One region of the Paenibacillus sp. GCM10028914 genome, then DNA from elsewhere that is predicted to be linked to it. Evidence: riboswitches for the same ligand, from Rfam matches in the RefSeq annotation. Region 1 holds a riboswitch; the other holds the start of a gene.
The links. Region 1 has a riboswitch for thiamine pyrophosphate ahead of ACFQV5_RS12325 (YkoF family thiamine/hydroxymethylpyrimidine-binding protein). Riboswitches for the same ligand answer to the same signal wherever they lie in the genome.
Positions count from the first base shown of each region.

Region 2: linked by a shared signal. The riboswitch ahead of ACFQV5_RS05095 (ECF transporter S component) and the one ahead of ACFQV5_RS12325 (YkoF family thiamine/hydroxymethylpyrimidine-binding protein) in region 1 are both predicted to bind thiamine pyrophosphate.

Region 1 is NZ_JBHTFO010000013.1:64,809-70,534, forward strand. Features, by position in the region: gene ACFQV5_RS12300 (NUDIX hydrolase) at 1-203, shown strand, start outside; gene ACFQV5_RS12305 (methyl-accepting chemotaxis protein) at 332-1,582, opposite strand; gene ACFQV5_RS12310 (class I SAM-dependent methyltransferase) at 1,784-2,506, opposite strand; gene ACFQV5_RS12315 (nucleotidyltransferase domain-containing protein) at 2,659-3,360, shown strand; gene ACFQV5_RS12320 (sporulation protein YjcZ) at 3,460-3,555, shown strand; gene ACFQV5_RS12325 (YkoF family thiamine/hydroxymethylpyrimidine-binding protein) at 3,671-4,270, opposite strand; TPP riboswitch at 4,352-4,452, opposite strand; gene ACFQV5_RS12330 (nitroreductase family protein) at 4,648-5,253, opposite strand.
Region 2 is NZ_JBHTFO010000006.1:86,076-91,801, forward strand. Features, by position in the region: gene ACFQV5_RS05085 (SDR family oxidoreductase) at 1-762, shown strand, start outside; gene asd (archaetidylserine decarboxylase) at 765-1,568, opposite strand; TPP riboswitch at 1,735-1,848, shown strand; gene ACFQV5_RS05095 (ECF transporter S component) at 1,936-2,565, shown strand; gene ACFQV5_RS05100 (ABC transporter ATP-binding protein) at 2,603-4,246, shown strand; gene ACFQV5_RS05105 (energy-coupling factor transporter transmembrane component T family protein) at 4,243-5,049, shown strand; gene ACFQV5_RS05110 (S-layer homology domain-containing protein) at 5,352-5,726, shown strand, end outside.

The DNA.
Region 1 (5,726 bases):
AGGAAATGCATCATATTGGCCTTATTTATGAAGTAGAGTTAGAGGAAATAGATGCCCCGATTAAACGAGATGGAGACCAGCAGGATTCCCTTGGGGCGGAGTGGATCCCACTCGAAAAGTTGCAGTTTATCCCGATGACTCCGTTTGTGGAAATGGTTATAGAGCAGTTTGTTGATCAGCATGCGGAGGATTCCTTAAGTTAGTAGTAAATCAAGAGAGAGTCATCCTTATAGGACAGGTTGTAACGGATTTATCAGGGCTTACAAAAAAAGGGGTGTCACAAGAGCCGTTTCATGGCTTTTGGGACGCCCCGTTTTCAAGTGATAATATTTTAAAATTTGAAAATGTTAATTGTTTTCTGCAGCTGGAATACTGCGTCTGTCATGGTGTCAGCTTCATCGGCTACCTTCTGGATGGAAGTAATGCCTTCATTCATCGATGCGGATACCTGCTCGGTACCCGCAGCAGATTCTTGAGTAATCGCCGATATATTCTGTATTGCTGTTGATATATTCTGTGCACTTTCCAGCATGGCTTCACTTTCTTCGGAGAAAGCGGAGATTTGTTCTGTTATGTATTGGACGCTGTTCACGATCTGTAAAAATATCTGCTCTGCCTCACGAATCATTTCTGTCTGCTGACGTACGACTTCTTCATTGATTTTTATATTCTGACCGGCAAGTTTGACGTCCTGCTCGATACTGCGTACAAGATTGAATACTTCGCGCGTGGAGGAAGTTGATTCTTCGGCAAGTTTGCGTACTTCCTGGGCAACCACAGCAAATCCAGCGCCATGTTCTCCGGCACGTGCAGCTTCTATTGAAGCATTCAGAGAGAGTAGATTGGTTTGTTCAGCGAGTTCCGAAATGGTCTCGGTAATTTTGGAAATCCCTTTGGCATTCTTGGAGAGAGCCTCAATCGATTCAGCAACTTTAGAGGTCGCTTCAATATTTTTCTGCATACCGGCAGACTGGTTCGCAACAGATACCCGGCCTTGTTCTACCAGGTTTAGAGTTTCGAAGGAATGCTGGTTCATGACTTTAGTGGAATCGGTATAATTACTAACTTTCAATTCGATTTCGCGGATGGAACCCGTCATCTCAGCAACATCCTCAGATATTTCATTTGCCCCTAATGCAAGTTCATTCGAGGACATAGAGACTTGGTTCATCATTTGAATGAGATCATGGTTCTTGTTCGAGATATCTCGACTAGAGTTCATAACTTGACGAGTGATCTCCGATGTTTCTTGCAAAATTTTTCGAAGTCTATCTACCATGCTGTTAAATGTGCGGCTCAAATCCGTCATACCGCCGACCTCTTCAACTTTAAAAGTGAAATCCCCTTTGGCAATTTTGGATGAAACATTTGAAATGTCAGAAAAAGAGTTTGTAAGCGCATTCTGAACAACACGTGAAAGAGGATAAGTGAGAATGATAAGCACGGTGACGAGCAAAATTCCAATAATAAATTTTCCGAGCGCGACTAAGGTGATTAGCATAGGAATAGCAAACAGCAGAGCAACCATATAACATGCGGCAGTTATTTTACTGGTTATAGGCAGTTTATTAAACCACGACATAAGCTTGACTTCCTCCCTTTGGCACAGGATATATTTACCATGATTATAGCATCACTCGACAAAAGTGGATATATTGAATTATATTCGATGTCGAAAGTGGGTCATATTGATTAGTTCTAATGATCTAATTGAACATGAGGGGATTTAAGGGGATGCGTTATTTCCATCAAATACATCCCCTCAAAATGTTTATGAACCTATTTATTTTACAGCTTTGAATAAGGCCGAGGCTAAATAATTTGTGTTATTCAAGATCATCCGATCATGTTGAAATAGGGTTTCCCATAGGTTCATATCAAGCAGCGCTCCTTCATCCCGGCGTTCAAATGTATCCAGGTGACGGGTTTGTTCCTGTTTCAATTGTTCTGTGAAATGGTTGTATTCTAAAGCTTCTTCATATGAGAATCCACTCTCAATGAGTCGTTTATGCCATTCTTCTCGATTCATGAGTTGCGGAATACCGAAAAAATTCTCTAGTTCTTTTTGTGTTTCTGCAGGCATCGGTTTGTCCATCAACAATTCACGGTCGTAAAGTGTTCCTCCTTTGTCTAAAACTCGGCAATACTCCGATAATGAACGGGATGCATCGGTAAAAACAGTAACGGACTCCGCAATAATGAGGTCAAACTGATTGTCTTCGAATGGCAAAGAACATACATCAGCCTTCTGAAAATGAATATCCAATCCCATAGCTTCTGCTCGTGCACGAGCCTTATTCAACATGTTCTCATGCAAATCAATGGCGGTGACGTTAAATCCTTGCTCTTTTAAGTAACAAGCAGTCCTACCCGTTCCACAACCCACTTCTAATATCCTGCTGTTAGGAGAAATGGGCTCATTCCGGAATAATCGTAGTGTTGCTTCAAATCCTCCGGGATGGGCGCTACCCATTCCTAACTTGGACAGCATATTGATATAATTCATGTGCTTAGGTCCCCCAATTCTTCCTGTATTCGGTGTAATGAGCATTCGTCTTATTTAACATATGTTTCAGGTACGTTTGGGGTTTTGCTGAATTTAATAATTTGAGCCCGTTTTTATAGGCTTGATGAAGTTTAACAATGGGGGAACGTAAAGTGAGGACTGAACCGTTTGCTGCAGCTAGGCAATTGATATTTCGCGATTATCCGGATTGCACGTTAGCCGTGTTAGGAGGAAGTGCAGGTAGAGGAGAGCATAACGAGCACTCAGATCTCGATATTGTGGTTATAGATGGAGAGGGCTCAGAAGATTTAAGTCGTAAGACGGTGGAGGCTTATGGTTGGGTCGTTGAATTATTCTTCATAGCTTCATCAGAGTATCGTGAGCAATTCGATGCAGGTGTGCTAGCTGGAAATCCGACCTTGCAAAGAATTATTGCCGAAGGAAAGGTATTACGCACAAGTTCCATTGGAAACAAAATTAGGGAAGAAGCGAAGAATGATCTGGATCTCGGACCATTGCCGCTCACTTCTTTTGATATTGACGTTAATCGTTATGTAATTACCGAATTGATGATGGATTTAAGAGGTTCAACTAAGGCTGTAGAAAGCTGGTTCATCGCTCAAAAGATGACTGTGCTACTGTGTGAATTCATGCTCAGAGCCAATCGTCAGTGGATTGGAGAAGGAAAATCGTTATTTCGATTTCTGTCTGTGTATGATGCGAGTACAGCAGATGCATTGGAGAAGTCAATGGCGTTGTTCTACCGCTACAATAACCAGGAGCAATTATTGGAGCTAGCCGAAAGAATTTTAGAGCCATATGGTGGTCCGCATTTGATTGGTTACGAAGAGTAAGTATCATGGAGGGATAAGAGCCGTTACAGATCAGCCTCATCCTAAATACATTAGTATTGTGATTAGATCACACGATATTAAAACTCAGGAGGGATCTTCATGAGCGAAGTATGTGGCGGTGGATGGGGCAACCCAGTTGGTGTCGTATTGGTACTCTTCATTCTGCTTGTAATCATTCTTGCAGTTTGGGTCTAGTCCAATCGGCTAGATGAGAAATGGATACACTCCCTCGACCTATGTCTCGGTCGAGGGAGTATATTATAGAAGATAGTCGATGTTTAAGATTATTCAATAACGAAGTGCAGGAAGTTCAAATTGACTTTGGAGAAGGACTATTAGCCGAAACAACAGCAGTCATCACCAGATGGCTTCTTTCTGTTTGTATCGCATGAGTAAAAGCATCTTCCAGGGTTTCAAATACCGCTGATAAAGTGCCGTCCAGTCGGCTGGAGTAGTGAATGCCCTGTGTTAATGTCCCTTTGGATTTAGCACGTTCCACTTCTTGATATATGATGTCCATATAATTGTCTGTGCCTAACGGATAAAGTGAGAAGTGACTGGCTGTTTCAATGTTAGCTTTTTCAGCAAGACTTTCATTCATGCGAACATCATCTTCTGACATGAATACATCCCCTTTGCTGTCACCTGGGCAGCCAATCGAGAAAGTTCCGTTAAATACCGTATGAACACCCGTTCCAGCTGTATGGGCGAATATCGCACGAGTCACGTCGAATACATGCTCTGCTCGTCCTCTGACACATGTACATAAATCATCGGTATGAATCCAAACCTTGTCGGTATTGACGGACTCCAGTGCTTCCGTAATAACCTCTACGAATCGATCAGTCATTGGAAATACGGAGAATCGGCAGCCTACTATTCGGCTGGTTCCGCAAGTGAGATGGCTCATAAAATTAAAACCTCCTTGTATTATATGAAAATAAAAAACTGCACTCCGGGTAAGAAGTGCAGTTTTATGCTCATAGGAAATAAACACAAAGCTCCACTTCCCCACGCTAGTATGACCTAGATCGGGTAGTAAGGGTTGACGATCATTACGTCTCTCAGCACAAGGCACCCCTAGTTAGCTCGAAATTGTATGCGATTGGTAACAGGACCTTCATTCTCGTGTTATTGTAACGTCCAGGCTATTATATTTCAATGATTTCTTACATTTCTTACCGGAGCGTAGCGACAACAGCAAGGGCAGCCTCCAATCAAAATATGAAAAACGGGTGCCCTACTAGCCATGATATGGCTTTTAGGACACCCGTTTGAGGTAAGAGATTATTTAAATACTTTTACACGGTTTTCAAGCGGCTGGAATTCTTTCTCGCCTGGCTCTGCTGTTGGCTTACCGAAAGGCATTTGAGCGAGCAATTTCCAGCTTTCAGGCAGATTCCATTCATTTCTAACCTTCTCATCAATCAGTGGGTTATAGTGCTGCAGGGAAGCACCAAGACCTTCAGCCTCAAGAGCTGTCCATACCACAAACTGAAGCATACCTGAAGATTGAAGGGACCAGATCGGGAAGTTATCAGCGTAAAGTGCGAAGTTCTCTTGCAAGTTAGCAACGACACTGCTGTCTTCGAAGAATAGAACTGTTCCGTAGCCTGCACGGAAGCCGGCCATTTTTTGAGCTGTAGAAGCGAATTGCTCTTCGCTACCGCCAACAACTTCCTTAAGAATACCTTCAGTCAGGTTCCATAGTTTATCATGTTGTTCTCCTAGAAGCACAACTACCCGAGCACTTTGGGAGTTGAAAGCAGATGGAGTATGTTTTACCGCTTCATTTACAAGATCTTGAATGCGTTCATCTGAAATAACGGAGTCTTTACTGATCGCATAAATTGAACGACGGTTTTTAAGGGCAGTGCTGAAATCTGTTGACATGATGAAATTCCTCCTAGAGTTCATAGTTTTGGTTGCTTACTTAGATATAAGATTTCTAAAAAATCTGTCGTAATACATTGATGGCTGCTATGTGTACGATCAGTCATCGGACAGTAAAACAACACTAGCAACTTACAAAAAGTTATAAAAAAACTATCTGTAAGTATGTTATTATATTACAGAGTTCATTGTCAAGTTTAATTAATCGATTTTTCGAAAGTTAAAACAATAACGACGGTTAGTATATGAAGGAAAATGATAATCATGTGATGTTTACATGAACGAAACTTAATAATGTGAACAAATGATGAACATATATTAAATTTTTGAGAAATTTAATTGATTTTGATTCTCAATTATACTTGATGGGTTGAGAATGGGATGATATAATTCATTACAGATCGCAAATGATAATCAATCTCATTGAGAATGATATCAACTTAACGAACCGGAATTTACCGGTAACTGCATAC
Region 2 (5,726 bases), on a different contig from region 1:
AACGTGGCAGCAGCAATGCGAAGACCTGAGGCTGCGGGAGAACTGCTGAGTTCTGCCAAGGAAGCGGGATTGGAATCTCGGATTCATATTATGAAGGTGGATGTATGCGAGCACGAGCTTATTAAGAACGCCATGCTTGAGATTGATCATCGCTGGGGTAGACTGGATCTGCTTGTAAACAATGCAGGTGAAGCCGTGGGGGGATTCGTGGAAGAGGTCCCGCTTGAGGCATGGAGGAAGCAGATGGATGTGAATTTTTTCGGAACGGTAGCTGTCACACAGCTTGCCTTGCCAATCATGCGTAAAACTCCGAAATCCAAAATCATATTTATGAGCAGCATTAGCGGCGTAGTCGGGTTTCCGGGGTACGGACCATACGCTTCTTCTAAGTTTGCCATTGAGGGTCTCGCAGAATGTCTTTCGCTTGAGCTTCAGCCGCTCGGAATGGATGTGGTGCTCATTGAACCAGGTGCATATGGCACGCCGATTTGGAGCAAAGGGTTCAGTGATATTAAAGCCAAGGAGGGATCTCCTTATTATTCGATGTTAAACCGTGTCCTCCGGTTCTCTCAAAAAACGGCTGAAAAAAGTGGAGATCCTAGAGAAGTTGCACGACTGGTAGGGGAAATCGCTAGAAGCGCTTCCCCCAAGTTCAGATACAGACTACCTTTTGGCACCCGAATGACGATTGCAGCCAAGATGATGCTACCTTACCGCTTCTTTCGTCGCATTGTTTTAAATACGTTAAGTAAGAATCCCTGATGCTAGGAGCGATGATCTGATGATTCATGCAGTAGTCCGAGAAGTTCACCCATCTTTACCTTGTCTCCGATCTTTAGATCACCGCGTGGAGTGAAGGTTCCGTTCTCCGTGAGCAAGACGACGGTAGAACCGAACTCGAAGTAAGCAAGATCATCGCCGTTCCGCCACTCAGTTACGGTCTCGTCAACATATTTAATGCTGCTGACATTCATAGCACCAACTTTAACGACGGCTACTTCACCATGTTCATGTGTGATGTAGGTGATGAGTCTTTCGTTACGGCTAAGTACGGAGCGAATATGGGTCATGGCAAAATCATTTACCGGATATACCTTGCCACGAAGATGCTCACTTTCTGCTTTCTTTCCAGTTACAGGAGAATGAATCCGGTGGTAATCGGTTGGACTAAGATAGAGTACAAATACATACCCGTGAATGTAATTCTGCATGCGCGGGGAGTTAGCGAGCAGATCAGCAATCGTGTAATCCTGATTCTTGACGTTCAGAATGGTACCCGCATGAATAGGCCCCATACCGGTTATAACACCATCAACAGGGCTGGTCATGGCACTTGCTGTTTCGTCGATCGGCCGCATGCCCATCTTTAAACGACGGGAAAAAAATTCGTTCAGTGAACGGTATTCGTTTATTTCTTTTTCCGCTTCATGTACAGGGATTTGATATATTCGTGTAAACGTTGGTATGAGATAACGGCTCAATCGGCTATGGGAAAAACGTCCCATTATATGGGATATCCACTTGCGGGAAGAGAGTTCTGTCATTAATCTAAGTAATTGTTTAGCCATGTGATTCTCCTTTGCCTTGCCTAACAATAGGCGGAATTAAATGCATCCGCACTCTGCATTATATTGACATAGAACAAGGGGTAAATCAATATAAAGGGGATTATTGAAAAATAGGGTCTTGCAAATTCTGGATTACTTGGTGTATTTTAAAGTCAGCTTAAAACCGAATATGGAATACGGGGGCTTGAGTGAATCAGGCTGAGACTGCAGATATCATCCCGCTGCTGACCGTTAATCTGAACTGGGTAATGCCAGCGTAGAGAATATCCGACCCTGACTAAGGGCTTGTTTTCCGTCTGCGCATATTTCCAGACGGTTTTTTGTCGTGTTTATCAATCGTATTTTAGATAGGAGAGGGGAAATTATGATGGAATCAAGTATTCAAGGTAAGGTGAAGAGACCTGTTAGTAAGGGACTGCGGCTTAGTGATATTTTGGTTACGGTTCTGGTCTCACTCGTATTAGGTGTGGTGTACCATTTCTGGGGATCGGTATATAACCTGTTTAAGCCATTGTTTTTTGAAGCAGATGAGTTGTTGTACGGTATGTGGTTTGCAGCAGCTACGCTCGCATTTCTCCTCATTCGAAAGCCGGGGGTTGCGCTTATAGCAGAGCTTGCAGCGGCTCATGTGGAGGTATTATTCGGCAGTGGATGGGGACTGAACCTGCTATTGTACGGAATTATTCAAGGTCTTGGAGCAGAGCTCGTATTTGCAGCTTTCCGGTATAGAAAGTATACGGTATCGATCGTTGCTCTAGCTGGTGCAATGTCTGCGGTTGGTTCCATGCTGATGGATTTTTATTTAGCTTATACGGACGATTATGCATGGTGGCTGTTTGTTGCAAAGTATAGCATGCGTGTACTGAGTGGTGCTGTAATTGCAGGTTTCTTAATGTTCGCCTTGGCTAAGGCCTTAGAACGGACAGGGGTCACTTCACTGCTCCGTCCTGCTTCAGCTAAGGATTATGAAGCTTTGGACGATCCTAAACATGTGTGAGAATATAGCTGATCAGCATAAGGCGTCCGGTAGCGAGATGTCATATGCACTGTTTGTGGAAGACTTACGATTGAAATTTCCGGGAGAAGACAAGCTGATGTTCAAGGACATATCGTTTTCTGCGAAAAAAGGAGAGAAGGTTCTTCTTCTCGGCCCAAGCGGATGCGGTAAATCAACCCTTCTCCAGGTGCTCAGCGGTATGATTCCGAACGCTATAGAAGTGCCGATGAAATGCTCAGACCAGCGAATCCCATCGTCATGGGCGTATGTCTTTCAAGATCCGGATACCCAGTTTTGTATGCCTTATGTGGATGAAGAATTGGCCTTTGTGTTAGAAAACTTGGGGGTTCCACAAGCCGATATGGTAGACCGAATGACTGAAGCGTTGCAGTCAGTTGGGCTGGCACTTCAGGATATACATATGCCAATCAGTCATCTTTCTCAAGGGATGAAACAAAGACTAGCACTTGCTTCTGCCCTACTTCTTCAGCCGGAGGTGTTGTTTCTGGATGAACCTTCGGCGCTGCTGGATCCAGAAGGACGGGAACAGATATGGGAGACAGTGAAGTCTGTATCGGATGGGCGAACGTTAATCATTGTGGAGCACCGGATTGAGGAAATGGCGGACTATGTTGATCGGGTCGTGCTGTTCGGACCGGATGGTGTGATTTTGGGTGAGGGGAATCCTGAATTCGTGTTTACGGCATTCCAGAGGGAACTGAAGGAATACGGCATTTGGTATCCGGGTGTGTGGGATGACTATGCCAGATCAACAAATGGAAGAGAGACATTTCGTATGCTTGCTCCAGAAGCGTTCGGTAAAGTAAATGGAGTGTATAGTTATGCGGATCTTGCTGGGAAAACGGGGTCTTTAAATGAAGGTAAAAGAATGGTTTCTCCGGAATCTGAAGGTTCTGGCCCGATCATAGAACTAAATGGTGTTACCGTGCTTAGAAAACAGAGGGCTACTGTAGAGCTAGCTCAAGCTGCTGTGTATCCAGGGGAATTCATTGCAGTAACCGGTCCAAATGGAGCGGGAAAAAGCACTTTGCTGCTTGGCTTGATGGGATTACTTCCGATCGAAGGTGAATACCGTCTTGGTGGTGATCTTGTCTATTCAGGGAAGAAGAGGAAAGAGCGGAAGCTTAGGGAGCAGATGCTGCGCCGAATCGGTTTTGTGTTCCAAAACCCTGAACTGCAATTCGTTACAGAGCGTGCATTAGATGAAGTGGCCTATTCGCTTCTCGTGGATGGAGTAATTCAGGAGCAGGCAGAACAGGCTGCGCGTGAATCGCTTAAGCGTTTTGGACTCGGTGGGCTAGAGTATCGTCATCCTTATCAACTGTCCACTGGGCAAAAACGCAGATTAAGCGTAGCGACCGCCATGGCGCGTCAGCCGGAGGTTCTGTTACTCGATGAGCCTACGTTTGGACAGGATGCTCGGAATACGTTTGCGATTTTGGAAATGTGTGAAGAACTGCGGCAGGCAGGGACAGCCATCTTGATGGTGACTCATGAAATGAATATTGCGGAAGCTGCGGCTACGCATATATGGGAAGTCCGGTCTGGCTGCGTCGTTTCGCAGCAGACTTCATCCAGACTGACGACCGGCTTTGCCGGGAATCGTAGTGATGAGACACAAGATAAACGCCAGTTGATTCTTCCGGGGGTGAGTCGATGAACTTTTGGAAGCCTGAGCGGTTAACCTGGCTACATCGTGCGAATCCTGTCGTAAAGCTAGGGGTTCTAATGGGATTATTCTTAATGACGGTCCTCACGCATGATATTGATTTTGTCATGTACCAAGCTGTAATCTTCACCGTGTGTTTGTTGGTATTAAGCGGTATTAAACCGTGGAGAATGTTGCTATTCTCTCTTCCGTTCTTGATTGCGTTTATCTCATCCTCCTCTTCGATGATGCTGTTTGGGCGGGGGGAGGCCATATGGTGGGAATGGGGCTTGTTTCGTGTGTCGGAAGAAAGTTTTTATCGAGGATTGCATCTTGGATTTAAGGGAATTACATTTGCAGCTGAAGGTCTTCTGTTTGTTACCACAACGTCCTCGGTGGATCTATTCTATGGATTGATGCAAAAACTAAAGCTTGCTCCTAAGTATGCCTACAGCTTTATGGCTTCGATTCGATTATTACCGATGGTGTGGGAGGAATATCTGGTTCGGCGGCAGGCCCTTAAGGTTCGTGGAGTTCGCCCAATACGTGGCGTTAAAGGTGTTGTGAACCGTGCCGGAATGTATGCTGTTCCATTGCTTGCACAGAGTATCCGAAGGGCCCACCGGGTAGCGGCCGCCATGGAAGCAAAACAGTTTAATGGAGAGTCTGGCAAGACGAGAACCTACTATTATAAGTCACGTTTCACCATATATGATGTTCTGATTGTTGTTCTGCTGGCAGGAGCGGCTGCTGCAGCTTATGTAATTGCGATCCTATACCCTTGGTTTGGGATTGGGGATGTGCGATTTGATTGATTTTAGGAACAGATGATGCTAAACTGCTTGTAAATACTTTCCTGCTACCGTATAAAGCGGAGCTTACCGAGATCTCGGTGGGCTCCGCTTTTTTTTGTATCTATGGTGCGAAATAGTGGGGAATATGTCTATTTTACTAGAAGGAGTGATAGGAATATAATACCAAATTATTAAAATTTATGATAATATAGTTGCGATTTTACTGCTGGGATAATTTGTGCGGTTTGAGTAAATGAAATAGCTAGATTGCAGCGTTAGAGAGATGCATAAATAGGCAAACCAATATTTTAAGGAGTGTGGAAATGACATTGTTAACGATCTTTAAAGGGGTTCTTTCGGGAGTGTTAATGAGTACTGCGGTGTTCGGATTTGCAGGTGCAGAGACTGTATCGGCAGCTACTTCAAAATTTAAGGACGTACCGGCAAGTCATTGGGCCAGCTCTTCTATTGAAGCTGCTGTGAAGAAAGGATATTTCAAGGGATATGGTAAAGGTGTTTTTAAACCTAATGCTACCGTTACAAGAGATGAATTTGCGGCGTTAATGGCACGCGTCTCCAAATTGACGCCTACTGAAGAGAAGACGAATGTATTTAATGATCTGAAAAATCATTGGAGTAGCAAAGAGGTAGATCGTGCCGTATCTCTAGGTTTCATTAATCCCAAAGATTATCCTAAT